Regions from separate parts of the Methylobacterium sp. 22177 genome, predicted to be linked through region 3. Evidence: predicted binding sites of a transcription regulator. Region 3 holds the regulator's gene; each other region holds the start of a gene.
The links. The regulator PhoB, encoded in region 3, activates phosphate uptake and scavenging genes when phosphate is short. The targets are predictions, from matches to a motif close to TGTCATNNANCTGTCAT.
Positions count from the first base shown of each region.

Region 1: ACTJK8_RS08280 (CorA family divalent cation transporter) is a predicted target of PhoB. The motif match lies at 5,918-5,934, and genes of this name have one in related genera.
Region 2: ACTJK8_RS10880 (YdcH family protein) is a predicted target of PhoB. The motif match lies at 7,085-7,101, and genes of this name have one in related genera.

Region 1 is NZ_JBQEPK010000005.1:200,768-210,098, forward strand. Features, by position in the region: gene ACTJK8_RS08265 (ligase-associated DNA damage response DEXH box helicase) at 1-2,457, shown strand, start outside; gene pdeM (ligase-associated DNA damage response endonuclease PdeM) at 2,499-3,212, shown strand; gene ACTJK8_RS08275 (methyl-accepting chemotaxis protein) at 3,223-4,683, opposite strand; gene ACTJK8_RS08280 (CorA family divalent cation transporter) at 4,891-5,877, opposite strand; gene groES (co-chaperone GroES) at 6,089-6,379, shown strand; gene groL (chaperonin GroEL) at 6,451-8,091, shown strand; gene ACTJK8_RS08295 (hypothetical protein) at 8,198-8,491, opposite strand; gene fae (5,6,7,8-tetrahydromethanopterin hydro-lyase) at 8,895-9,331, opposite strand, start outside.
Region 2 is NZ_JBQEPK010000008.1:137,695-147,025, reverse strand. Features, by position in the region: gene ACTJK8_RS10920 (3-hydroxyacyl-CoA dehydrogenase NAD-binding domain-containing protein) at 1-12, shown strand, start outside; gene ACTJK8_RS10915 (acetyl-CoA C-acyltransferase) at 27-1,211, shown strand; gene ACTJK8_RS10910 (acyl-CoA dehydrogenase family protein) at 1,214-2,410, shown strand; gene ACTJK8_RS10905 (acyl-CoA dehydrogenase family protein) at 2,604-3,758, shown strand; gene ACTJK8_RS10900 (tetratricopeptide repeat protein) at 3,828-4,700, opposite strand; gene ACTJK8_RS10895 (5-(carboxyamino)imidazole ribonucleotide synthase) at 5,035-6,147, opposite strand; gene purE (5-(carboxyamino)imidazole ribonucleotide mutase) at 6,144-6,644, opposite strand; gene ACTJK8_RS10885 (YdcH family protein) at 6,723-6,983, opposite strand; gene ACTJK8_RS10880 (YdcH family protein) at 7,115-7,297, shown strand; gene ACTJK8_RS10875 (propionyl-CoA synthetase) at 7,497-9,331, shown strand, end outside.
Region 3 is NZ_JBQEPK010000002.1:62,341-71,671, forward strand. Features, by position in the region: gene pstS (phosphate ABC transporter substrate-binding protein PstS) at 129-1,169, shown strand; gene pstC (phosphate ABC transporter permease subunit PstC) at 1,255-2,232, shown strand; gene pstA (phosphate ABC transporter permease PstA) at 2,245-3,135, shown strand; gene pstB (phosphate ABC transporter ATP-binding protein PstB) at 3,158-3,973, shown strand; gene phoU (phosphate signaling complex protein PhoU) at 4,082-4,801, shown strand; gene phoB (phosphate regulon transcriptional regulator PhoB) at 4,923-5,618, shown strand; gene ACTJK8_RS02665 (protein-disulfide reductase DsbD family protein) at 5,698-7,872, opposite strand; gene ACTJK8_RS02670 (aminopeptidase P family protein) at 8,004-9,331, opposite strand, start outside.

The DNA.
Region 1 (9,331 bases), on a different contig from region 3:
ACCCTCTACGTCTCGCCCCTGAAGGCGCTGGCGGTGGACATTGCCCGCAACCTCGACGCGCCGATCGCCGAGATGGCGCTGCCGGTGCGCGTCGAGACCCGCACCGGTGACACGCCGGCCCACAAGCGCACCCGCCAGATCAGCCGGCCGCCGGACATCCTTCTGACCACGCCCGAGCAGCTGGCCCTGCTGATCGCCCACCGCGAGGCGGCTGAGTTTTTTGCCGGGTTGCGCTGCGTGGTGCTCGACGAGCTGCACGCGCTGGTCACCTCGAAGCGCGGCGACCTGCTGGCGCTGGCGCTGGCGCGGTTGCACCGGCTGAGCCCGGGACTGGCGGCGATCGGGCTTTCCGCGACGGTGCGGGAGCCGGACGAGCTGCGGAAGTACTTGGTGCCGCAGGGGCCGCTTCCCCCTCCTCCCTCTGCGAGCGGGCAACCGGGATCGCATCGCGACGAGGGTCATACGGCTGCCGAACATGACGGGGACCCCCGTGCCGGTGCAGGAGTGGGAAAGGGTGAGGGCCGGAGCCTTCCGGGAGGAGGCTCGGCCTCCTCGCGACTTTCTCCCGCAGGGGAGAGGGCCCCCGTCGAGACGCCCATGGCCGACCTCGTCACGGTGGCCGGCGGCGCGAAGGCGGATCTTCGCATGCTCGACCTCGGCCGGGCGCTGCCGATCTCCGGCCACACGGCCTGGCACTCGATGCCGGCGATCTACGAGCTCATCAAGGAACACCGGACCACGCTTGTCTTCGTGAATACCCGGCTCCAGGCCGAGTACACGTTCCAGGAGCTGTGGCGGCTCAACGAGGACGCCCTGCCGATCGCGATCCACCACGGCTCGCTCGATGCCCAGCAGCGCCGCCGGGTCGAGGCCGCCATGGCGGCAGGGCAGCTCCGCGCGATCGTCTGCACCGCAACCCTCGACCTCGGCATCGACTGGGGCGACGTCGACCTCGTGGTCAATGTCGGCGCGCCGAAGGGAGCGAGCCGGATCATGCAGCGGATCGGCCGCGCCAACCACCGCATGGACGAGCCCTCGAAGGCCTACCTCGTCCCGGGCAACCGCTTCGAGATGCTGGAGTGCCAGGCGGCGCTGGACGCCGTCGAGGAGGCCGCGCAGGACACGCCCGACGCCCGCCAGGGCGCCCTCGACGTCCTCGCCCAGCACGTGCTCGGCATGGCCTGCGCCGACGCCTTCGACCCGCTCGAGCTCTACGACGAGATCGTCTCGGCCGCGCCCTACGCCGGTCTCTCCTGGGAAGCGTTCGAGCAGGTCGTCGACTACGTCGCGACCGGCGGCTACGCGCTGCGCGCCTACGAGCGGTTCGCGAAGATCCTGCGCGGGCCGGACGGGCTCTGGCGCGTCCGCGACGCCCGCACCGCGCAGGCCTACCGGATGAATGTCGGCACCATCGTGGAGGCGGCGCGGGTGAAGGTCCGGCTCGGCCGGACCCTGCGCGGCAAGCCCGGCACGGTGTTGCCGAAGACCGGCCGCGTGCTCGGCGAGATCGAGGACGAGTTCGCCGAGACGCTCACCGTCGGCGACACGTTCCTGTTCGCGGGCGAGACCCTGCGGTTCGAGGGGCTCTCCGAGGACGAGTGCCTCGTCACCCGCGCGCCGGCCGGCACCGATCCGGCGATCCCGTCCTACGCGGGCGCAAAGTTCCCGCTCTCGACCTTCCTGGCCGCGCGGGTCCGGGCGCTCATCGCCGACCCGTTCGCGTGGGACCGGCTGCCGAAGCAGATCGGCGAGTACCTGCTGCAGCAGCGCCGACGCTCGGTCCTGCCGGGCGAGCGCGACCTCCTCGTGGAGACGTTCCCGCGGGGCAAGCGCTTCTACCTGACCGCCTTCCCGTTCGAGGGCCGCCTCGCCCACCAGACGCTGGGCATGCTGCTGACCCGGCGCCTGGAGCGCGCCGGCCTGCGGCCCCTCGGCTTCGCGGCCAACGATTACGGCATCGCCATCTGGTCGACCCGCGACGTCTCGGAGCGCGCCGCGATCGATCCGGACTTCATCGGCGACCTGTTCGCGGTCGACATGCTGGGCGACGACCTCGAGGCGTGGCTCGACGAATCCGCCATGATGAAGCGCACGTTCCGCCAGTGCGCGGTGATCGCCGGCCTGATCGAGCGCCACCATCCGGGTCAGAAGAAGTCCGGCCGGCAGGTCACGATCTCGACCGACCTGATCTACGACGTGCTGCGCAAGCACCAGCCCGACCACCTCCTGCTGCGGGCGGCGCGGCAGGATGCGGCAACCGGACTCCTCGACGTGAGGCGCCTCGGCATGATGCTAGAGCGCATCCAGGGGCGAATCATCCACAGGTCTCTCGACCGGGTCTCGCCGCTCTCCGTGTCCGTGATGCTCGAGATCGGGCGCGAGCGGGTCTACGGCGAGGGCGCCGACGAGATCCTGGCCGAGGCCGAGGCGGAGCTTCTCCAAGAGGCTCTGTCCTGACCGCCGATCCGCCCTTCCCCGACGACACCGAGGATGCGATCTTGGCGGCCGGCCTGAGACTCGAGAAGACTCACAAGCACCCCACCCTGCTTCTCGCGGGCGAGACCTTGGTGCTCGACCTCTGCGGCGGCCTCTGGCTGCCGGAGCACCGGACGCTGATCGTGTCCGATCTCCACCTGGAGAAGGGCTCGTCCTACGCGGCCCGCTCCGGCCAGTTCCTGCCGCCCTACGACACCCGCGAGACGCTCGCCTGCCTGCACGAGGCGGTGGTGCGCCACGATCCCGCCCGCGTGGTCGCGCTGGGCGATTCCTTCCACGACGCCCGCGGTCCCGAGCGCATGGAGCCCGGCGACCGCGCCCTGGTGGCGGCCCTGCAGGAGGGGCGGGACTGGGTCTGGATCGCCGGCAACCACGACGCGGCCGTGAACGAGGGCGTGGGCGGCCGCTACGCCGACGCGCTCACGCTGGGCGGCCTCGTCCTGCGCCACGAGCCGAGCCCAGAGCCCGTCCCCGGCGAGATCGCGGGCCATCTCCATCCCTGCGGGAAGGTGGCGATGCGCGGGCGGGCGGTGCGCCGCCGCTGCTTCGTCACGGACGGCACCCGCCTCGTCATGCCGGCTTTCGGAGCCTACGCGGGCGGCCTGAACGTCCGCGACAGGGCGATCGAGAGCCTGTTCCCCGACGGGTTCACCGCCCATCTCCTCGGCGACGGGCGGGTCTTCGCCATCGGCCGGGCGCAGCTCGCCCGGGATTGAGCCGCGCGGATCAGGCCGTCTTCATGAAGCGGATCACGCTCTCCGACAGGCTCGTCGAGTGGCCGGCGAGGCTCTCGGCGATGCCCTGGACCGTCTGCGCCAGCTGACCGGTGGCGTTGGCGGCCTCGGAAACGCCGCCGATATTGCCCGCCATCTCGTGGGTCGAGACCGCCTGCTCCTCGACGGCGCTCGCCATCGCCAGGGTAAGCTTGGACAGTTCGTCCACCGCCGCGGTGATCATCTCGATGGCGCCGACGGCGTCGCCGGTGGCGCTCTGGATCGCCGAGACCTGCTGGGTGATCTCGCCGGTCGCCTTGGCCGTCTGCTCGGCGAGCGCCTTCACCTCGGAGGCGACGACCGCGAAGCCGCGTCCGGCGGCGCCGGCCCGGGCCGCCTCGATCGTGGCGTTCAGCGCCAGCAGGTTGGTCTGGTCGGCGATCGACTTGATCATGCTCACCACCGCGTCGACCTTGCGGGCGTTCTCGGCGAGCTGGCGCATGGTCGCGTCGGTCGTCCCCGCCTGGGCGGCGATCTGCTGCGCGCGCTCCGAGACCCGCCCGACCTGGCCGGAAATTTCCTGGATCGCGCCGTTCATCTGCTCGGAGCTCGACGCGACCGACGAGGCCTTGTGGCGCGCGGATTCGGCTGACTGCATCAGGCCCTCGGCCGAGCTCTGCATCTCCTGGATGGCGGAGCCGACGGCCTCCACGACGCGCTTGACGTCGGTCTCCATGTTCACCTGCGCGGTGACCACCGCCCAGGTCAGCATCGGGCCGAGGTACTGCCCCTTCTCGTCGTTCACCGCCGTGACCCGCAGGTTGAGGGTCTCGGGCCCGACCCTGATCTTGGTGCTGTGCGGCAGCCGGCTCGCGTCCGCCAGCATGGTGCGCTGGTGGCTCGGGTTCTTGTGGAAGATATCGAAGGAGCGGCCGAGCATGTCGTCGACTCTGACCGGCAGGTGCTGGTCGATCGTGCCGAGCGTCTTGCGCGACGTGGCGTTCATGTAGTCGATCTTGAAGTTGTCCTTCAGGTCGGCCGTCATGACGGCCACCGGTACGTTGTCGATCATCGTCAGGAGCCGGTTGATCTCCTTCTTCTTCGCGGAGATGTCCGCGGCGAACTTTACGACCTTGATCGGCTTGCCCCGCGCGTCGAGGACGGGATTGTACGTCGCCTCGAGCCAGACCGAGTCGCCCTCCTTGTCGAGGCGCAGGAACTCGCCCGTGACGTACTGACCGTCCTTGAGCTTGTCCCAGAACGCGGCGTACTCCGCGGTCTCGGCATAGCTCTTGTCCACGAAGATGCGGTGATGCCGGCTCTGGACGTCGCTGAGGCTGTACTTCATCAGCCGCAGGAAGTTCTGGTTCGCGTGGAGGACGGTCCCGTCCATCGAGAATTCGATGATCGCGAGTGAGCGGTCCAGGGCGTCGATCTTGGCCTGGGCCTCGTTGAAGACAGTACGATTGAACATGGTCCCGCTCGCGTTCCCCCGCGCCGGGTCTAGCGCCGCATCGTTAATGAATTGCTTATTTCGGAATTCGTTCAGGTTAAGCGCGGGCGAAGATCGAACGAATGCTTGCGACGCCGTGTCCGCTCTGTGCTCGTGTCCGGACCGGCGCCGCCCTCGGCGGCTGAGATGCGATGTGGTGTTTCCAATGCTATAATTTTTCGGTCAATATTAGAACCAGCCCCGCATGCGGAAGTATATGATCGGCGCGACCGCGCTCAAAAGGATCAGGCCGAGCGCGTAGGGATATCCGAGAGCCCAATCCAGCTCGGGCATGTGCTTGAAGTTCATGCCGTAGATCGACGCGATCAGCGTCGGCGGGACGCCGACCACCGAGACCACGGTGAGGACCCGGAAGACGTTGTTCTGCTCGATCGTGATGAGGCCGAGGGCGGCGTCGAGCAGGAACTGGACGTTCTCGGCGAGCCGCGTCTCGAACTCGTCGAGGGACTCGATGTCCCGCTTGATCGTCTCGAAGCGGGAATCCTCCGGCAGGCCGAGGCCGTCGCAGGCCGCGGCGACGAACGGGATGATCCGTTCGAGGCCGAGCAGGCTCGACCGGATCTTTCCCAGAACCTTCCCGCGGTTGCTGATGCCGCGCAGAATCCGGCGCAGGGCGAGATCGCGGCGCCGGGGCGGGGGGCGCTCCAGGCGCCGCCGCTCTGCGCCGCGGACGTCGAAGTCGAAGATGCGGGTGGAGAGCGTGTCGAGCTCGGATCCCATGTCTTCCAGGGCGTCGGCGAGGCTGTCGACCAGCTCTTCCAGGACGATGAGGAAGATCTCGCTGGGTGTCGTGCTGCCGTCGCCGTCCGCGATGCGCTTCGCGGAGGTCTCGAAGGCGCGCAGCTCGTGGAAGCGGATCGTGACGAGGTGATCCTTGGTCAGCAGGAAGCCCAGCGGCTTCAGCTGCGACGCGCTCTGCTCGAAGGTGATCATCGGCGTCGAGAGCGAGAGCCCGCCCTTCACCCGGCGCAGGCGGCTCGACGTCTCCACTTCCGAGAGCGCCGCCCGGGACGGCACGCGCAGACCGGTCGCGGCCTCGACCGCCGCGGCCTCTTCCGGCGTGGGATCGTTCAGGTCGAGCCACACGGTGTCGCGCGCGACCGGCCTGCCGGGTTGCAGCGCCACCGGGCCTTCGGGTCCGTGCAGGCTCAGCATGAGAGCGCGTTATCCATGAGGGGGAAAGGAGCCGCCGGCGCGTCATCGCACCGTCGCGCGGGGGTGCGACAGCCTTGACTCGGAACCCGCCCGCGCCTATCTCGCGGCCGTCTTTGGCACTCGCCGAGACAGAGTGCTAACAGTCGAGTTCGCGAGCGGTCCCGCCGGCCGCATCAACGCCAACTCCAGACCTGAAGCAAGAGGGCAGCTCATGAAGTTCCGTCCGCTGCACGACCGCGTGGTCGTCCGTCGCATCGAGAGCGAAGAGAAGACCAAGGGCGGCATCATCATCCCGGACACCGCCAAGGAGAAGCCGCAGGAGGGCGAAGTCGTCGCCGTCGGCCCCGGCGCCCGCGACGAGCAGGGCCGCGTCAACGCGCTCGACGTGAAGGCCGGCGACCGCGTCCTGTTCGGCAAGTGGTCCGGCACCGAGGTCAAGATCGACGGTCAGGACCTCCTGATCATGAAGGAATCCGACATCATGGGCGTCGTCGCCCTCTGATCGGATCACCCGTCATCGCCCTTTGAGGCCGTCCCGGCCTTGGGGTTCAACCAGTAGCTAAGAGGCACACAATGGCAGCGAAAGACGTTCGTTTCTCCGCCGACGCCCGCGATAAGATGCTGCGCGGCGTCGACATCCTCGCGGATGCGGTGAAGGTGACGCTGGGCCCGAAGGGCCGCAACGTCGTGATCGAGAAGAGCTTCGGCGCCCCGCGCATCACCAAGGACGGTGTGACGGTCGCCAAGGAGATCGAGCTCGCCGACAAGTTCGAGAACATGGGCGCCCAGATGGTGCGCGAAGTGGCCTCGAAGACCAACGACATCGCGGGTGACGGCACCACCACCGCGACCGTGCTGGCCCAGGCCATCGTCCGCGAGGGCGCCAAGTACGTCGCCGCCGGCATCAACCCGATGGACCTGAAGCGCGGCATCGACCTCGCCACCCAGGCCGCCGTCAAGGACATCATCGCGCGCGCCAAGAAGGTCTCGACCTCCGACGAGGTCGCCCAGGTCGGCACGATCTCCGCCAACGGCGACAAGGAGATCGGCGAGATGATCGCCCACGCCATGCAGAAGGTGGGCAACGAGGGCGTGATCACGGTCGAGGAGGCCAAGACGGCCGAGACCGAGCTCGACGTCGTCGAGGGCATGCAGTTCGACCGCGGCTACCTCTCCCCGTACTTCATCACGAACGCGGAGAAGATGGTCGCCGAGCTCGAGGACCCCTACATCCTCATCCACGAGAAGAAGCTCTCCTCGCTCCAGGCCATGCTGCCGGTGCTCGAGGCCGTTGTTCAGACCGGCAAGCCGCTCCTGATCATCGCCGAGGACATCGAGGGCGAGGCGCTCGCCACGCTCGTCGTCAACAAGCTCCGCGGCGGCCTGAAGGTCGCGGCCGTCAAGGCGCCGGGCTTCGGTGATCGCCGCAAGGCGATGCTCGAGGACATCGCGATCCTGACCAAGGGCCAGATGATCGCCGAGGATCTCGGCATCAAGCTCGAGAACGTGACGCTTCCCATGCTCGGCCGCGCCAAGCGCGTGCGCATCGAGAAGGAGAACACCACGATCATCGACGGCGTCGGCGAGAAGTCCGACATCGAGGGCCGCATCTCGCAGATCAAGGCGCAGATCGAGGAGACCACCTCGGACTACGACCGTGAGAAGCTGCAGGAGCGTCTGGCCAAGCTCGCGGGCGGCGTCGCGGTGATCCGCGTCGGCGGCGCGACCGAGGTCGAGGTGAAGGAGAAGAAGGACCGCGTCGACGACGCCCTCAACGCCACCCGCGCGGCGGTCGAGGAAGGCATCGTCCCCGGCGGCGGCACCGCGCTGCTGCGCGCCAAGAAGGCGGTCGCCGAGCTGAAGTCCGACATCCCGGACGTTCAGGCCGGCATCAAGATCGTCCTCAAGGCTCTCGAGGCCCCGCTCCGCCAGATCGCCCAGAACGCGGGCGTGGAAGGGTCGATCGTGGTCGGCAAGATCACCGACAACACCTCCTCGGAGACCTTCGGCTTCAACGCCCAGACCGAAGAGTACGTCGACATGATCCAGGCCGGCATCGTCGACCCGGCCAAGGTGGTGCGCACCGCTCTGCAGGACGCGGCTTCGGTCGCCGGCCTGCTGGTCACCACCGAGGCGATGGTCGCCGACGCGCCGAAGAAGGACAGCCCCGCTCCGGCCATGCCGGGCGGCGGCATGGGCGGCATGGACTTCTAAGTCCGCGCCACCGCGCATGACGGGGGAAAGGGGTCGCCGTGAGGCGGCCCCTTTTCTTTTGATGGCGGCACGCTCCAGCGGCGCGCGAGGCGCAGTCCGGTCAGCCTCATCGGCCGTGACGCGGCGAAGCCCGCGCCGCGAGGCGCGCCCACACAGTAGCGATCAAGGATTGCCGGACGCGGCCGGTCGCCCGGACCGGAATTTCGAAGTTCAGGCTGTGGTCGATCAGGTCTCGGATCCCGTCCTGATCGGGGCCTTCCCCGCCGACCTCGATGAACTCCAGGATCCAGGCATGGATCGCCGCGTGATCCGATGGATCGGGATCCGCAGCGAGAATGAGCCGGCCACCGTGTATCCAGTCATCGCGGAGGGCAGCCGAATCCTCGGCGGATGAAGTCATGGCCTGACCTCGCGGTCGCGCTCGACGCCGCCGCTCCATCCTCGCGTCCGCAGGCGGTACTTGGGGCGCCGATCACGCTTGGCGGAGGCTCGACGCGGGCGAGGACGCCGCGTCCGCGGGGAGATCAAGCCTGCTCCCGCCGCGTGATCGCGCGGAGGTCGAGGGAGGGGGCAGCAGCGCGGATCGCGTCCGCGCAGCGGGCTCGCCGACCGTTTCGGATCCGGGGAGCCGAGGCCCGGCGCCGCCCCGCGGCGGGTCGGGCGGCCGGCCCAAACGAGAAACGGGACGGCTCGCGCCGTCCCGTTCAGGGGCCTACCTATCGGCCAAGGAAGATCGAAGCCAGTCGCTGGAGCAGGCCCCGCGGTGCGGGCGGAGGCTCGCTCTGCCCAGGACCGTCCCCGATCTAAGCGTTGGCGGCGAAGGGGTGCTGCGCGGAGTTGCGCTGCTCGGTGACCGTCGAGGCCTTCGGCTCGCCGTTGACGGCGCGCTGGATCGACAGCTTGGTGGCCTCGTAGTTGTACTTCTGGATCTTGGCGTCGTCGGCCGCCTCCCAGTGGATGAACACGCCGACCAGGATGTACAGGTCGTCGGCCTCGTCCGCCGGGATGATGCCCTCGGCCACCGCGTCCTGCACAGCCTTGGCAACGCCGTGCTGGGCCGGGCCGAACATCTGGACGGCCTGACGGGCGTCGTTGATGGTGACCTTGTTGAACATCAGGGTGTTCGGCTTGCACGGCAGGTTCGGCGCGATGACCGCGAGCAGGCTGGTGAAGCCGTGCTTGTTGTTCACGAGGCCGTTGCAGAAGGCCGTCTCGGCCGGCGAACCGCGCGGTCCGATGA
Region 2 (9,331 bases), on a different contig from region 3:
AAGAACGCCTGAGCGGGAGGGAGATCATGACCGACGCGGTGATCGTCGCGACCGCCCGTACGCCCATCGGCAAGGCCCATCGCGGCGCCCTGAACCTCACCCGCGGCGCCGACCTCGCCGCCCACGCGATCCGCGGCGCCCTGGACCGGGCGCGCCTGGAGCCCGAGGCGGTCGAGGAGGTGGTGCTCGGCTGCGGCTATCCGGAGAACGCCACGGGCGGCAACGTCGCCCGCCACGCCGCCCTGGTGGCGGGGATCCCGGTGGAGTCGGCCGGCGTCACGATCTCGCGCTTCTGCGCCTCGGGCCTGGAGGCGATCGCCAGCGCGGCGCGGCGGATCATCCTCGACGGCGTGCCGGCGGCGGTGGCGGGCGGCGTCGAGTCGATCAGCCTCGTCCAGCCGAAGGTCCAGCGGGAGCTGACCCGCAACGCGTGGCTGGAGGCCCACCTGCCGGCGATCTACATGCCGATGATCGAGACCGCCGACATCGTGGCGGAGCGCTATCGGATCTCCCGCGAGGCGCAGGACCAATTCGCCCTGGAGAGCCAGCGCCGCACGGCAGACGCGCAGGCGCGCGGCCTCTTCGACGACGAGATCGTCCCGATGAGCGCCGTGATGGCGGTGACCGACAAGGCCACCGGCGAGACCCGGGAGGTCGAGACCCGGCTCGCCAAGGACGAGGGCAACCGGCCGGACACCACCCTCGAAGGGCTCGCGAAGCTCAAACCCGTGCGCGGGGAGGGGGCCTTCATCACGGCGGGCAATGCCAGCCAGCTCTCGGACGGAGCCTCGGCCAGCGTGCTGATGTCGGCCGACGAGGCTGCGCGGCGGGGCCTGACGCCGCTCGGCACCTTCCGGGGCTTCGCCTCGGCGGGCTGCGGCCCGGACGAGATGGGCATCGGCCCGGTCTTCGCGGTGCCGCGGCTCTTGGAGCGGCAGGGCCTGCGCGTCTCCGACATCGACCTGTGGGAGCTGAACGAGGCCTTCGCGTCCCAGTCGGTCTACTGCTGCGACAGGCTCGGGATCGACCCTTCGAAGGTCAACGTCAACGGCGGCGCCATCGCGGTCGGCCACCCGTTCGGCATGTCGGGGGCCCGGCTCGTGGGCCACGCGCTGCTGGAGGGCCGCCGCCGCGGCGCGCGCTACGCCGTGGTGACCATGTGCGTCGCCGGCGGCCAGGGCTGCGCCGGCCTGTTCGAGATCGGAGGCTGACGATGGATCTCCGCTTCACATCCGAAGAGATCGCGTTCCGCGACGAGGTCCGCACCTTCTGCCGGACGGAGATCCCCTCCGAGATCCGCAGGAAGGTCTCGGAGGGGCGCAGCCTCACCAAGGACGATTACGTCACGAGCCAGCAGATCCTCAACGCCAAGGGCTGGGCGGTGCCGCACTGGCCGCAGGAATGGGGCGGCCGGGATTGGACCCCGATCCAGCGCTACATCTACACCGAGGAGCTGTTCCAGGCGGCCGTGCCGCTGCCGCAGCAGTTCAACTGCTACATGTTCGGCCCGGTGCTGGCGACCTTCGGCCGGCAGGACCAGAAGGAACGCTTCCTGCCGCGCGCCGCCAATCTCGACGATTGGTGGTGCCAGGGCTTCTCGGAGCCCGGCGCCGGCTCGGACCTCGCCTCGCTCAAGACCAAGGCGGTGCGCGACGGCGACCACTACGTCGTCGATGGCCAGAAGACCTGGACCACACTCGGCCAGCACGCCGACTGGATCTTCTGCCTGGTGCGCACCGACTTCGAGGCCAAGAAGCAGCGCGGCATCTCCTTCCTCCTCATCGACATGAAGACGCCCGGGATCACCGTGCGGCCGATCCTGACGTTGGAGGGCCGGCACGAGGTCAACGAGGTCTTCTTCGACGCCGTGCGCGTGCCCGTCGAGAACCTCGTGGGCGAGGAGAACAGGGGCTGGGACTACGCGAAATTCCTGCTCGCCAACGAGCGCACCGGCATCGCCCGGATCGGGCTCACCAAGGAACGGATCGCCCGGATCAAGCGGCTGGCCCGCGAGATGCCGGCCGGGTCCGGGACGATGTGGGACGATCCCGCCTTCCGCGGTCGCGTCGCGGAGGTCGAGGTCGAGCTGAAGGCCCTGGAGATCACCCAGATGCGGGTGGCGGCCAAGCAGGGCCGGGCGGATTCGGTGGAGCCGGACCCCGCTTCGTCGCTCCTCAAGATCCGCGGCTCGCAGCTCCAGCAGGCGGCGACCGAGCTGCTCGTCGAGCTCGCCGGGCCCTTCGCCCTCGCGGCGCCCGCGCGCGGGGCAGGGGCCAACAACCTGCCCGGCGGCTTCGACTGGGTCGACGCCGCCGCGCCGAGCTACTTCAACAACCGCAAGGTCTCGATCTACGGCGGCTCGAACGAGATCCAGCACAACGTCATCGCCAAGGGCATTCTGGGTTTGTGAGCCATCGCCTCGTTCCAACCTCTCCCTCGTCCTGCGGGGCTGAGCGGCAGCCTCGCAGGAGGGCTCCAGGGATCGCGGCGACTTCCGGAGGCCTCCTTCGAGGCCTTCGCTACGCTCCGGCACATCAGGATGAGGGGATCTGGTGGGACGGACCAGTGCCGGGCGCCCCCTACGATATCCGCGAGGGAACACCATGGATTTCGACCTGAACGAGGACCAGTCGCTCCTGCGCGATAGCGTCGAGCGGCTCGCCGCCGACCTCTACCCCTCGCTGGAGAGCCGGCAGGCGCGGCTCAAGGCGCCCCTCGGCTTCCCCGAGGAGGGCTGGACGGCCTTCGCCGAGCTCGGCGTCGCCGGCCTGCCCTTCTCCGAGGAGGAGGGCGGCCTCGGCGGCGGCCCGGTCGAGACCATGCTGGTCATGGAGGCGGTCGGCCGCAACCTCGTGGTCGAACCCCTGCTCGCGAGCCTCGTGCTGGGCTCGACGGCCCTGCGGCTCGGCGGCAGCGCCGCGCAGAAGGCGCGCCTCGTCCCAGGCCTCGTCGCCGGTGACCTGCGCCTGACCCTCGCCCACACCGAGCGCCAGTCCCGCTACGACCTCGCCGACGTGGCCACCGCGGCCCGGCGCAGCGGCGACGGGTTCGTGCTGAGCGGGGCCAAGAGCGTCGTGCCCAACGCCGACGCGGCCGGCCTGATGGTGGTCTCCGCCCGCGTCTCGGGCGAGCGGCGCGATCCCCGCGGACTCGGCCTGTTCCTGGTCCCGACGGACGCCGCCGGCGTCGCCGTCGAGGCCTACCCGACCCAGGACGGCGGCCGGGCCGCGGAGGTGTCCTTCTCGGAAGTGCAGATCCCCGCCGACGCGGCGCTCGGCGATCCGGAGGACGGCCTGCCGCTCCTGGAGCGGGTGGTGGAGCACGGCATCGCGGCGCTCGCCGCCGAGGCGGTCGGCTCCATGGACGCGCTCCACAATCTCACGGTCGAGTACCTCAAAACCCGCAAGCAGTTCGGCGTCAGCGTCGGCTCGTTCCAGGCCCTGCAGCACCGGGCCGTGGACATGCTGATCCAGCTGGAACAGGCGCGCTCGATGGCGCTCTACGCCGCCATGATGGTGGACACGCCGGACGCGCGGGCGCGGGCCGCGGCCCTGTCGGCCGTGAAGGTGCAGATCAACAAGGCCTGCCGCTACGTCGGCCAGGAGGGGGTCCAGCTCCACGGCGGCATCGGCATGACGCTCGAGTATGTCGGCGCCCACCACTTCAAGCGGCTCGCCATGATCGAGTACCAGCTCGGCGACACCGCCCACCACCTGCGCCGGATCACGCAGGACGAGAACGGGCTGCTGGCGGCCTGAGGATCGCGACGCGGCCTCGGCGAAGGAGACTTCCGGCGCCCCGGGACGAGGGCGCCGGGATGACCGGGATCAGTTGAACAGCGAGCCGACCCCGCCCTGCACGCGGCCGAGGCCGGCCCGCGCGACGGTGTTGTTGGGGTCGATCGTCGAGGCGCGCTGGTAGTTCTCCATCGCCTCCTTGCGCTGGCCCTGCTTCTCGTAGGCGAGGCCCCGATAGGCCCAGGACGTGGCGTCCTTGGCGTTCACGTTCAGCGCGGCGTTGTAGTCTTCGATCGCCTTCGCGTACTGGTTGGTCGCGATCAGGCTCTGGCCGCGGGCCGCATAGGGCGCGGCCACGAACGGGTCGCGGTCGATGGCGGCGTCGAAATCGGCGATCGCCTGTGTGTCCTGGCCCTGCTTCTGCTTCACGAGGCCGCGGGCGTGATAGGCCTGCGCGGATTCGGGGCTCAGGCGGATCGCGACGTTGAGGTCGTTCAGGGCCTGGTCGAGGTTGCCCTGGGCGCGCTCGACGTTGGCGCGGCCGATATAGGCCGGCCCGTAATTCGGATCGATCCCGATCGCCTTGGAGAAGTCCTGCAGTGCCGGGCCGTCGCGGCCGATCTGGCGGTTCGCGAGGGCGCGGTTGTTGTAGGCGGAGGCGGAGTTCGGATCGAGCTGGATCGCCTTGGTGAAGTCGGCGATGGCGTCGTTGAACTGGCCGGCGCGGGCGTAGGCGGCGCCGCGGGTGTTGTAGGCCGCCGCGTCGTTCGGGTTGCGCTGCACCACCTCGGTCAGGGACGCGATGTTGACGTTCGTGGCGCCGGTCGTGTCCTTCTCCAGGACCGCGTATTGCCGCGGGCCGGCCGCGCTGCCGACGGTCTCGCAGCCCGCGAGGCCGGCGGCCGAGACCAAGGCCGCGCCGATCAGTGCCGTCTTCCGTCCCAGCCGGATGCGTACGTTCATCGCCCCACTCTCCCCGAGGCGTCGCCCGCTCCGCGCGTGCCCGCCCCGCCCCTCACAGTCCAAGAGCCCGCGCCCTGCGCCGGGCACACCCGAAGTCGGGGCACCGTCGCGCATCACGGTGAAGGCCGGCTTAAGAAGCGCCGCGTCGTGCCCCGGCCCCCGCCCGGTCCCGGCGGGACCGAGGCAGTGCGGGCGGACGCGATCGACAGCATTCGGAACCGACCACGGTTCCGTGGAAGCGGCGGGATGTGGCGAAGGTATGGCTCGACCGTCGCGCGGGGCCGCGGACGGCCCTCCGGCGGTCATGCGGCGGCGCTTGTGTGCCTTCGAAGCCTCAGGAACCGGTCGGGCCGGCCCCGAGGCGGGTGACGTGACCCATCTTGCGGCCGGGGCGCGCTTCGCCCTTGCCGTAGAGGTGCAGGTGGGCGCCGGGCTCGGCCAGCAGGGCGTGCCAGTCGTCGGCCTGGGCGCCGATCAGGTTGCGCATCTCGACGGGGAGGCCGCCGACCCGGCCCGGATCGCCCAGCGGCCAGCCGCAGACGGCCCGGACGTGCTGGGCGAACTGCGAGGTCAGCGCCCCCTCGCTGGTCCAGTGGCCGGAATTGTGGACCCGGGGCGCGATCTCGTTGACCACGAGCCGCTCAGCCCCGTCCTCGCGGACGAGGAACATCTCGACGGCCAGCACGCCGACGTAGTCAAGGGCGTCAGCGATCCGCCGGGCGATCTCGACGGCGGCGCGGCCCGTCTCGGCGGACACGCCGGGCGCCGGCACCCGGGTCAGCGCCAGGATGTGGTCGCGGTGTTCGTTCTCGCAGAGGTCGTAGGCCGCGAAGCTGCCGTCGCGCCCGCGCGCGCCGACCACCGAGACCTCGCGCTCGAACGGCACGAAGCCCTCCAGGATCAGCGGCGCGCCGCCGAACTCGGCGAACAGGGCGTTGCGGTCGCCCTCGGCCCGCTCGCGGAGCATGCGCTGCCCCTTGCCGTCGTAGCCGAAGCGGCGGGTCTTGAGCACGGCCGGCAGGCCGATCACCTCGATCGCCCGGTCGAGGTCGTCGGGGGTGTCCACCGCCCGGAACGGCGCCGTCGGGATGCCCAGGCCGTTGATGAACTCCTTCTCGGAGAGGCGGTCCTGCGTGGTCGAGAGCGCCCGCGCGTTCGGGTGCAGGGCGGCGTGCCGGGCCAGCACGTCGGCGGTGGCGTGCGGGATGTTCTCGAACTCGTAGGTCACGACGTCGACGCTGCGGGCGAAATCCGCCAGCGCCGCGGCGTCGTCGTAGGCCGCGCAGGTGGTCCGGGCGGCCACGTCGAAGGCGGGGCTGTCCGCGTCGGGCGCGTAGACATGCGCCTTGAGGCCGTAATCGGCCGCCGCGAGCGCGATCATGCGCCCGAGCTGGCCCCCACCGACGATGCCGAGGGTAGAGCCGGGGCCGAGGATCTTGTCCGTCACGCGTTCTCTTCCGTCACCGGCCGTTCGGCCACCGAGGCGCTCTGGGCCGCGCGCCACGCCTCCAGGCGCTCCGCCAGGCCCGGGTCGGTCAGCGCCAGGACCGCAGCGGCGAGCAGGGCCGCGTTGACGGCCCCGGCCCGGCCGATCGCCAGGGTCCCCACCGGGATGCCAGCCGGCATCTGGACGATGGAGAGCAGGCTGTCCTGGCCGGACAGGGCCTTCGATTCGACCGGCACGCCGAAGACCGGCAGGCGGGTCATCGCGGCCGCCATGCCGGGCAGGTGCGCGGCGCCGCCCGCGCCCGCGATCACGATTTTGAGACCGGCCGCGACCGCGCCCTTGGCGAAGGCCACGAGCCGGTCCGGCGTGCGGTGGGCCGACACGATGCGCGCGTCGTACGGCACGCCGAGCGCGTCGAGCGTCTCGGCGGCATGACGCATGGTCGCCCAGTCGGACTGACTGCCCATGATGATCGCGACCGGAGGAGGCGACGCCATCGTTGATCCCGGCAAAAGAGGGCGCTTACAGGCGGTGCGGGCCGGCGGCAAGGCGGGGCCCGAGGGCGTCCACCGGCATCAGGCGATGATGTCCGGCGTGAGCGCGTCCTCGATGTGGAAGATGCGGTCGCGCAGCGTGAGCTTGCGCTTCTTCAGGCGCTGGATCTGGAGCTGGTCCCCGGCGACGCTGCGCTCCAGCGCCTCGATGGCGCTATCCAGATCCCGGTGCTCCTCGCGCAGCCGCGCCAGCTCGCCCAGGAGATCCGACTGCGCACCCTCACCCGCCTCGTCCGCCATCGTCACCTGAGAACCCGAAGACCGTTCGTCGCCCGAGAGCATGCGTCACGCTCCGGCGCCGGACAAGGCGGCGCGGTAAGCAATCATCAGACTTAGCAGCAGAAAACGCTTCGACAGGTCCGACATCCTGTGCCAATCTCGGTATGTCGAAACGATGACAGGAGATTCGACTCATGTCGCTGCAGACGCATCTGAACCAACTCGCCCGGAAGCACGAAGCCCTCGAGCGCGAGATTCAGGAAGCGATCCACAGACCTTCGGCGAACGACCTCCACATTGCCGAGCTGAAGCGACGGAAACTCCTCCTCAAGGACGAGATCAACAAGCTCCAGGCGGGCAACGACACGTTGCACTGACGCCTGACACGTCCAATCCGATAGCGAATCCGAGCTGACAACCGCCGCACCGGGCGCCCCGGTGCGGCGGTTTTCTCATGGCGGGTCTCGCGCCGCAGCCGGACGCGGCCTTCTCGCCCGGGACCACTCCCGCGCGCCCGAGAATGGGCTACTCTGCGGGCCGCCGCCGGAGAGCGGCCCGTGAGGAAACGCCGAACCGATGACGAGAGCCAGCCTGCCGGGCCGCTACCCGGAGATCTACGAATCGGCCCGCCGCGACCCCGAGGCGTTCTGGCTCGGCGCCGCGCGGGCCCTCGACTGGGCGCGGTCGCCGGAGCGGGCCTTCGCGCCGGATTCCGGCCCCTACGGCCGATGGTTCCCGGACGGCACCCTGAACGCCTGCCACAACGCGGTGGACCGTCACGCCGACGGCGCCCGGGCGGATCAGGTGGCGATCCGCTACGACTCGCCCGTCACCGGGACCAAGCGCAGCATCACCTACCGGGTCCTGCGCGACGAGGTGGCGGTGCTGGCCGCCGTGCTCGCCGATCTCGGCGTCGGCAAGGGCGACCGGGTGATCCTGTACATGCCGATGGTGCCCGAGGCGCTGTTCGGCATGCTGGCCTGCGCGCGGCTCGGCGCGGTCCACTCGGTGGTGTTCGGCGGCTTCGCCGCCAACGAGCTGGCGGTGCGGATCGAGGACGCGGCGCCGAAGGTGGTGCTCGCCGCCTCCTGCGGGATCGAGCCGAACCGCGTGGTCGCCTACAAGCCGCTCCTCGACGCGGCGATCGCGGCCTCGCGGCACAAGCCGGAGGCCTGCCTGATCCTCCAGCGCCCTCAGGGGCCCGCGACCCTCGTCGCGGGACGGGATCGCGACTGGGCCGAGACCGTCGCGGCGGCCCGGGCGGCGGAGCGGCGTGCGGACTGCGTGCCGGTCGCCGCCACCGACCCGCTCTACATCCTCTACACCTCCGGCACGACCGGGAAGCCGAAGGGCGTCGTCCGCGACACCGGCGGCTACCTCGTCGCCCTGGCTTGGTCGATGCCGAACCTCTACGGCGTCCAGCCCGGTGAGACCTACTTCTGCGCCTCCGACATCGGCTGGGTGGTGGGCCACTCCTACATCGTCTACGCGCCGCTCCTGCACGGCTGCACCACGGTGCTGTATGAGGGAAAACCCGTCGGCACGCCCGATGCCGGCGCCTTCTGGCGGGTGGTCGCCGAGTACGGGGTGGTCTGCCTGTTCACCGCGCCGACGGCGCTGCGGGCGATCAAGAAGGAGGACTCGAAGGGCGCCCGGATCGCCGCGTACGACCTCTCGGCCTTCCGCAGCCTGTTCCTGGCGGGCGAGCGCGCCGATCCCGACTCGGTCGCCTGGGCCGAGCGCGTGCTGGACCGGCCGGTCGTCGACCATTGGTGGCAGACCGAGACCGGCTGGCCGATCGCCGGCAACCCGATGGGCCTCGGCCTCCTGCCGGTGAAGCACGGCAGCACCTGCGTGCCGATGCCGGGCTACCGGGTCGAAGTCCTGGACGAGGGCGGCAGGCCGGTTCCGGCGGGGACCATGGGCACCATCGCGATCCGCCTGCCGCTCCCGCCCGGCTGCCTCCCGACCCTGTGGGGCTCGGACGACCGGATGCGGTCGAGCTACCTCGCCACCTTCCCGGGCTACTACGACACGTCGGATGCCGGGGTGATCGACGGGGACGGCTACATCACGGTCCTGGGACGGACCGACGACATCATCAACGTCGCGGGCCACCGCCTGTCCACCGGCGGCATGGAGGCGGTGCTGGCGAGCCACCCGGACGTGGCGGAGTGCGCGGTCATCGGCATCCGCGACGCGCTGAAGGGCGAGGTCCCTTGCGGGTTCGTGGTGCTCAAGGCCGGCGTCGCCCGGCCGACCGAGACGATCGAGCGGGAACTCGTCGCGAAGGTGCGGGACGAGATCGGCCCGGTAGCGGCGTTCAAGCTGGCGCTCACCGTGCCGCGGCTGCCCAAGACCCGGTCGGGCAAGATCCTGCGGGCGACCATGAAGCGCATCGCGGACCACGA
Region 3 (9,331 bases):
CGTAACCGCCCGGCCATCGGGCGGCCGGCGCTGGGTCTCTTCGGAAGATCGGCCGCAGGGCTCTGCCGCGGGCATGGGCTTGCCGGCGGGGCAGCGCAGGCTCTTGCCCGACGGCAACGGAGATTCCTTTGAGACCCTTCGCTTACGCGCTCGCCGTCGGCCTCGCGACGGTTCAGCTGGCGTCCGCGGCGCTCGCCGCCGATATCACCGGCGCCGGCGCCACGTTCCCCTTCCCGGTCTACTCCAAGTGGGCCGAGGCCTATCGCAAGGAGACCGGCTCGGGCCTCAACTACCAGTCGATCGGCTCCGGCGGCGGCATCAAGCAGATCCAGGCCAAGACGGTCGATTTCGGCGCCACGGACGCGCCCCTGAAGGCCGAGCAGCTGTCCAAGGACGGCCTCGTCCAGTTCCCGACCGTGATGGGCGGCGTCGTGCCGGTCGTGAACATCCCGGGGATCGAGCCGGGCAAGCTCAAGCTCACCGGCGACGTGCTGGCCGACATCTACGCCGGCAAGATCGCGAAGTGGAGCGATCCGCGGATCGCCAAGCTCAATGACGGGCTGAAGCTCCCCGACGCCAACATCACCCCGGTCTACCGCTCCGACGCGTCGGGCACGACCAACATCTTCACCACCTACCTGTCCCAGGTCTCCGAGCCCTGGAAGAAGGAGTACGGCGCGGCCACGACGATCTCCTGGCCGGTGGGTCAGGGCGGCAAGGGCAACGAGGGCGTCACCGCCACCGTGAAGCAGGTGCCGAACGCGATCGGCTACGTCGAGTCGGCCTACGCCAAGCAGAACAAGCTCTCCTACGCCCTGCTGCAGAACAAGGCCGGCAAGTACCCGCAGCCCGACGACAAGGCGTTCCAGGCCGCGGCCGCCAGCGCCGACTGGAAGGCCGCCCCGGGCTTCGGCATCTCGCTGACCAACCAGCCGGGTGAGGAGGCGTGGCCGATCACGGCGGCGACCTTCATCCTGGTCCACAAGGACGCCGCCGATCCGGCCAAGTCCGCCGCCGTGCTGAAGTTCTTCGACTGGGCCTACAAGAACGGCGACAAGCTCGCCACCGACCTCGACTACGTCCCGCTGCCGGACAACGTCGTCGAACTGATCCACCAGGAGTGGAAGGACGTGAAGGGCAAGGACGGCAAGCCTGTCCTCAACATGTGAGCGTGGCCGGGAGGAGGTGAGAACCTCCTCCCTCGCTTCCGGGAACGCAGCGCGCTACCACGCCCCCCTTCGCAGAGAACCGCGGATGCCCGCTTTGACCGAATCGATCGCCCTCGGCCGAACCCGTACCGCGACCGCGCGGAAGGCGCCGAGCCGGAGCCTCGACACGCTGTTCCGGACCTGCTCGTACGGCGCGGCCCTGCTGGTGCTGCTCGTGCTCGCCGGCATCCTCGGCTCGATCCTGTACGGCGGCTGGCCCGCCTTCCGCGAGTTCGGCTTCAGCTTCCTGACCTCCAGCGCCTGGAACGTCGGGACCGAGCAGTACGGCGCCCTGGTCGCGGTGATCGGGACCGTCGCCTCCGCCTTCCTGGCCCTGCTGATCGGCGTGCCGGTCTCGCTGGGCATCGCGGTCTACCTCACCCAGCTCTGCCCGGGCTGGGCCCGCAAGCCGGTCGCCATGACGATCGAGCTGCTCGCCGCCGTGCCGAGCATCATCTACGGCATGTGGGGCCTGTTCGTGTTCGCGCCGCTCTTCGCGCGCTACGTCCAGATCCCGGTCTCGAACCTCGTGGAGGGCATGCCGATCGTCGGCACGCTGTTCTACGCCCGGGTACCGTCGGGCGTCGGCGTGTTCACCGCCGGGATCATCCTGGCGATCATGATCGTGCCGTTCATCGCCTCGATCGCCCGGGACATGCTCGACCAGATCCCGACCGTGCTGCGCGAGAGCGCCTACGGCATCGGCTGCACCACCTGGGAGGTCGTGCGCCACGTGCTGGTGCCGCAGGCGGCGGTCTCGATCATCGGCGCGATCATGCTCGGCCTCGGCCGGGCGCTCGGCGAGACGATGGCGGTGACCTTCGTGGTCGGCAACGCCAACCGGCTCTCGGCCTCGATCTTCGACCCGAGCTCGACCATCGCGTCGCGCATCGCCAACGAGTTCAACGAGGCGGACGGCCTCCAGCTGAACGCGCTGATGGCCCTGGGCTGCATCCTGTTCGTGATCACCTTCGTGGTGCTCATCATCGCCCGGCTGCTGACGCGCCGCGTCAAGGCCGCCTGAGGAGCACGCGCGATGGTTTCCTCCAGCACGATCGCCCCGGCCGCCCAGCGCCGCCCCGGCCGCGTCCGCCAGGGACGCCGCGTCGCCGACCGGGCCCTGCGCGTCGCCTGCACCGCCGCGACGGTGGTGGGCGCCCTGGTCCTCGGCTCGATCCTGGTGATGCTGATCGTCCAGGGCGTGCGCGGCTTCACGCCCACCCTGTTCACCAACCCGACCCCGGGCCCGGGCTCCGAGGGCGGCGGCATCGCCAACGCGATCCTGGGCAGCCTCGTGCTGACCGGGATCGGCATCCTGATCGCCACACCGGTCGGCGTCATGGCCGGGACCTTCCTCGCCGAGTACGGGCGCGGCTCGAAGCTGGCGGCCCTGATCCGCTTCCTCAACGACGTCCTGCTCTCGGCGCCGTCGATCCTGATCGGCCTGTTCGTCTACACGCTGATGGTGCGGCCGATGGGCACCTACTCGGGCTGGGCCGGCGGCGTGGCCCTGGCGATCATCGCCGTGCCGGTGATCGTGCGCACCACCGAGGACATGCTGCGCCTCGTCCCCGGAACCCTGCGGGAGGCCGGCGCGGCGCTCGGCGCGCCGCCCTCGACGGTGATCATGAGCGTGACCTGGCGGGCGGCCTCGGCCGGCATCGTCACCGGCATCATCCTGGCGCTCGCCCGCATCGCCGGCGAGACCGCGCCGCTGCTGTTCACCGCGCTCAACAACAATTCCTGGTTCTCGGCCAACCTGATGGGCGGCGTCGCGAACCTGCCGGTGATGATCTACCAGTTCGCCCTCTCGCCCTACCCGAACTGGCAGGGCCTCGCCTGGGCGGGCGCGCTCCTGATCACCGCGACCATCCTGGCGCTGTCGATCATCGCGCGCCTCGTGATCAAGCCGCAGGCCTCGCGCTGAGCCCCCTTTCGAGGACACGACGATGAACGCCGCCTCCGCGATCCCGACGGTCGAGCTGAACCGCAACCGCGCCGAAGAGGGCGGCCCCGTGCGGATCGCCGTCAAGGACCTGAACTTCTACTACGGCAGCTTCCACGGGCTGAAGGACGTCAACCTCAACTTCCACGACCGGCAGGTGACGGCGCTGATCGGCCCCTCCGGCTGCGGCAAGTCCACCCTGCTGCGCTGCTTCAACCGGATCTACAGCCTCTACCCGGAGCAGCGCGCGGAGGGCGAGATCCTGCTCGACGGCGAGAACATCCTCAGCCCCTCCGTCGACCTGAACGAGCTGCGCTCGCGCATCGGCATGGTGTTCCAGAAGCCGACGCCGTTCCCGATGTCGATCTACGACAACGTGGCCTTCGGCCTGCGCCTCTACGAGAAGCTGCCGAAATCCGAGCTCGACGGCCGGATCGAGGAATCCCTGCGCAAGGCCGCCCTCTGGGACGAGGTGAAGGACAAGCTCCGGCAGCCGGGGACCGGCCTGTCGGGCGGCCAGCAGCAGCGCCTGTGCATCGCCCGGACGGTGGCGCAGCGTCCGGAGGTGATCCTGTTCGACGAGCCGACCTCGGCCCTCGACCCGATCTCCACCGGCCGCATCGAGGAGCTGATCGAGCAGCTGCGCGACGAGTTCACCATCGTGATCGTCACCCACAACATGCAGCAGGCGGCGCGCATCTCGCAGTTCACCGCCTTCATGTATCTGGGGCAGCTCGTCGAGTTCGGTCCGACCAACCGGATGTTCATGAATCCGACGGAGCGCCGCACGCAGGACTACATCACCGGCCGCTTCGGCTAGTCTGCCGGGCCGCTCCGGTCCCGGGACCGCCGCTCGCGTCTCCGGCGCGTCGGCGGATCCGCAAACCTCCCGGAGTGCCGTCCCCGGGACCCCATCGAAGGATCCGCCATGCCCGGCCATATCGTCACCTCCTACGACACCGACCTGGAGAACCTGCGTCGCTCGATCTCGGAGATGGGCGGCGTCGCCGAGAAGATGACCGCGGAGGCGACCGATGCCCTCGTGCGCCGGGACGACACGCTCGCCCAGGCGGTGATCCTCGCCGACAAGCGCCTCGACGCACTGCAGCGGGACATCGAGGAGCGCGCCGTGCTGCTGATCGCCCGGCGCCAGCCGCTGGCGATCGACCTGCGCGAGACCATCTCGGCGATCCGCGTCTCCGGCGATCTCGAGCGGATCGGCGACCTCGCCAAGAACGTCGCCAAGCGCGTGGTGGCGATCTCCGACCAGGCGCCGGCCCAGAAGATCGTGCTCGGCGTGCGCCACATGAGCGACCTCGCCGAGGGCCAGCTCAAGGACGTGCTCGACGCCTACGCGAGCCGCGACGTCCAGGCGGCCCACGACGTCTGGGAGCGCGACGGTGAGATCGACGCCCTGTACAATTCCCTGTTCCGCGAGCTCCTGACCTACATGATGGAGGACCCGCGCAACATCTCGTTCTGCACGCATCTGCTGTTCTGCGCCAAGAACGTCGAGCGCATCGGCGACCACACCACCAACATCGCCGAGACGATCCACTACCTCGCCACGGGGGAGACCCTGGCGGGCGACCGGCCGAAGAACGACGCGTCGAACTACGCGACGGTGGACGGACTCCAGGCGCCGTGAGCCCCCGACCCCGGCCTTCCTGCGGGCATGGCCGGGGCCAGTAACCGTGCAGGTTGAGGCCGGGCGGCGCCTCCTGCACCATCCGCGGGACCGCCGGTAGAACGAGTCGTCGAACGTGAGCATGCAAGTCCTGATCGTCGAGGACGAGGAGGCGCTGACCACGCTGCTGCGCTACAACCTGGAGGCCGAGGGCTTCCTGGTGGATTCGGCGGCGCGCGGCGACGACGCCGAGCTGCTCCTGGCGGAGCGGATCCCGGACCTCGTCCTGCTCGACTGGATGCTGCCCGGCCTCTCCGGGATCGAGCTGTGCCGCCGGATCCGGGCGCGCCGGGAGACCGAGCGCCTGCCGGTGATCATGCTCACCGCCCGGGGCGAGGAGGGCGACCGCGTCCGCGGTCTCGGCACGGGCGCCGACGACTACATCGTCAAGCCGTTCTCGGTGCCTGAACTGCTCGCCCGGATCCGCGCGCTGCTGCGCCGGGCCAAGCCCGCCCACGTCTCGGACCGGCTGGCGGCGGGCGATTTGGAGCTCGACCGCACCGGCCACCGCGTCCGTCGCGGCGGCGAGGAGCTGCATCTGGGCCCGACAGAGTTCCGGCTGCTGGAATTCCTGATGCTCGCGCCGGGCCGGGTCTTCTCCCGCGAGCAGCTCCTCGACGGGGTCTGGGGCCACGACGTCTACATCGACGAGCGCACGGTGGACGTGCATGTCGGGCGGCTGCGCAAGGCGCTGAACGGCCCGCGCCAAGCCGACCCGATCCGCACGGTCCGCGGCTCGGGCTACGCCTTCGACGAGACCTTCTCGCTCGAGGCCTGAGGAGGCCCCATGGACTGCCGGAGCGACAGATCGCTCCGGCGCGCCGTCTCTGCTCAGGCGCCCGAGACCGCGGACGGGTTCAGCGCGCCAGCGCCGCGCTCCGTCCCGCGGCGGCCGGCACCGCCTCCAGCGCCGCCAGGACCGTCCCCTCGGTCAGGATCTGCGGGAGCACCTGGGGCTCCCCCGTCCCGGTGTAGAGCAGGTAGAGCGGGACGCCGCTGCGCCCGTGCTTCTCCAGCAGGCGGGTGATCTCGGGGTTCTGGTTGGTCCAGTCGCCCTTCATGTAGGTCACGCCGCGCTCGGCCATCGCGGCCCGCACCGCCCGGGTGTTGAGCGAGGTCGCCTCGTTGACCGCGCAGGTGATGCACCAGGCGGCGGTCATGTCGACGAAGACGGGGCGGTGCGCGTCGAGAAGGGCGTCGAGGCGCGCCTGCGTGAACGGCTCGACCCCGTCGGCGGCAGCCTGCGCCGCCGGCGCGGCGCTGCTCCGGGGCAGGGTGACGGCGAGGGAGGCGACCGCGATCAGCGCCAGCACCGCGGCGGCCTGCGCGATCCGACCCGTCCGCGGCGCGGCGGCGCGGCCGTGCTCCCAGGCCCAGGCGGCGAAGCCCACGAGCACGAGGCCGATCAGCGCCGCCAGCTGCCCGCGCGGGTCGACCTGCTGCGCCAGCACCCAGATCAGCCACGCGACGGTGGCGTAGACCGGGAAGGCCAGCACCTGCTTGAGGGTCTCCATCCAGGCGCCCGGCCGCGGCAGTGCCCGCAGGGCCGGCGGCCAGAGGGTCAGGAGCAGGAAGGGCAGGGCGAGGCCGAGGCCGAGGCTGGCGAAGACGGCGAGCGCCACGCCGGCGCTCTGGGTCAGCGCGAAGCCCACCGCCGAGCCCATGAACGGCGCCGTGCAGGGCGTCGCCACCAGGGTGGCGAGCACGCCCGTGAAGAACGAGCCGCTCAGGCCGGCGCGCCGGGTGAGGCCGTCTCCGAGGCCGGCGAGCCGCCCGCCGACATGGACCGCGCCGGAGAGGCTCAGGCCCATCGCGAACAGCAGGTAGGCGAGCCCCGCGACCACGGCGGGCGATTGCAGCTGGAACCCCCAGCCGATCGCGGCCCCGCCGCTCTTCAGGCCGATCAGCGCAGCGGCGAGCGCCAGGAAGCTCGCCAGGACGCCGGCCGTGTAGGCGAGGCCGTGGAGCCGCAGCCGGGCCGGCCCCTCGCCCGCGTGCCGCACGAGGCTCAGGACCTTGATCGAGAGGACCGGGAAAACGCAGGGCATCAGGTTGAGGATCAGGCCGCCGAGGAAGGCGAAGGCCGCGGCGGTCGCGAGGGTCAGCGCGTCGAAGTCGGAGGTTGCCGGCCCGGTCGCGCCCGGGTTCGGCGCGGTCGGGGCCGGCGCCGCGGCGGCCGGGAGCACCGGCTCGTCGCCGTACGCGAAGGCGAGCCGGCGGGTCCCGGCGGCGTCGACCTCGTCGACCGTCAGGACGCCGGGCAGCGCGGTGGGCACCGGATCGGTCGGGCTGCTCCGCGCGAGGGTCAGGTGCAGGCCGGTCTCGTCGACGGTCATCACCTGGGCGGCGGCGTTGTCGATCGCGGTCTCGGCGTAGGGAAAGTACGCGGCGTTGCGGACCGCCTCGGGCTTGAGACCGGTCGCGGCGAAATCGAGGCGCAGGGTGTCGCCCTGGCTCGACAGGCGCAGGGGCCAGAGCGCCGGCACGGGCAGGGCGGCGCGCGCGCGCGCGAACAGCGCGGCGCTGGCCGGGTCCGGCTCGGCCTTGCCCACGGGCATCGTCAGGGCGAGGTCGGCCGAGCCGGGGACGCACTCGGTCTCGCAGACGAGGTAGGTCAGTTTCGCCTGGATCCGCACCGGGTCCGCCGGGTCGAGGCTCGGCGGCGGCGTCACCGGCACGAGGAGCGTGACCTCGCCCTCGTAGCCGTAGTTCATGAGGGTCGCGATCGGGATGCGCTCCGGCGCCGGCCACCGGATCGCGCCGGCGTTGAAGCCGGCCGGCAGGGTCCAGGTCACCTCCGGGGGCAGGCCGGAATCGCCCGGATTGCGCCAGTAGACGTGCCAGCCGGGCTTGATCTGCATCCGCACGGCCAGCGTGAAGGGCTGCGCGCCGGCGACCGCGGCGGGCTCGGCCACGAGGCTCGCGCGCACGAGGTCCGCGGGCGTGCGGAAGCCCTGCGGAAACCCCTGCGCCGCGGCGGCCGAGAGGCTCGCGGCGAGGGCCAGGATCAGGATGGCGAGGCGGCGGATCATGCTGTCCCTTCGCGCGCGGGGCGGTCGCGGTTTCACGCGCGGCGTCTCTCGCCCGGCGCGGGCGTTTCCGTGGCGCCGGGTCTTACCATGGACCGCGTCCGGGGTCGCGTCCGGGGTCCCGTGCGGCCGGCTCACCCCTCCAGCGGCGCCGTCGCCCGCTCCAGCCAGTCGCGCGCGGCGGTGTCGAGCCCGGGCGCCAGGGTCTCGCGCACCCGGGCATGGTAGGCGTCGATCCAGGCCCGCTCCCCGGGTTCGAGCAGGTCCGGCCGGATCAGCCGGCGGTCGTAGGGGGCGAGCGTCAGCGTCTCGAAGCCGAGCATCGGGCGCTCGCCGCCCGCGATCGCGCGGGATTCGACCAGGACGAGGTTCTCGATCCGGATGCCGTAGGCGCCGCGGGCGTAGTAGCCCGGCTCGTTTGACAGGATCATACCGGGCTCCAGCGCCACCGTGCCGGTCTTGGCGATCCGCTGCGGCCCCTCGTGCACCGACAGGAAGGCGCCGACGCCGTGACCGGTGCCGTGGTCGAAGTCGAGACCGGCCTGCCAGAGCGGCGCCCGCGCGAAGGCGTCGATCTGGGCGCCGGTCGTGCCGACCGGGAACACCGCCCGCGCGATGGCGACGTGCCCCTTCAGCACGCGCGTGAAGCGGTCGCGCATCTCGGGGCTCGGCGCGCCCACCGCGACCGTGCGGGTGATGTCGGTGGTCCCGTCCGGGTACTGCGCCCCGGAATCGATCAGGAACAGTTCGCCCGGCCGGACCGTCCGGTCGGTGGCGCGGCTCACCCGGTAGTGGACGATCGCGCCGTTCGGTCCGGATCCCGAGATGGTGGGGAAGGAGACCTCGCGCAGGTCGCCGCCCGCGGCCCGGAAATCCTCCAGGGCCTCGACGGCGGCGATCTCGGTGAGGCCGCCGGCCGCGGCCGCCCCGTCGAGCCAGGCGAGGAAGCGCACGACGCTCGTCCCGTCCCGGACATGGGCGGCGCGGGCGCCCGCGATCTCGGCGGCGTTCTTGACCGCCTTCATGCCGGTGATCGGGTCCTTGCCGACATCGGCCGTGCCGCCGGCGGCCTCGATCTTCTCCTTCAGGGCGACGGCGCCGGTCGACGCGTCGAGGCGGACGCGCACGCCCGCCAGGGACGCCAACCCGTCGTCCAGGTCCGCCCGCGGCAGGATCTCGGCGACCGGCGCGAGCGCGGCCCGCAGGGCCGGATCGACGTTCGGCGAGACGAGGAACAGCCGGGCCGGCCCCTCGCGCGGAAGGATCGCGTAGCCCAGCGCCAGGGGCGTGTGGCCGACATCGGCCCCGCGCAGGTTGAAGGCCCAGGCGAGATTGTGCGGGTCGGAGATCACCAGGGCGTCGCAGCCGCCCTCGGCGAGCGCCGCCCGGATCCGGCCGAGCTTGTCGGCGGACGCCTCGCCGCACAGCGCGTCCGGGTGGACCACCACCGGTCCGGCCGGCG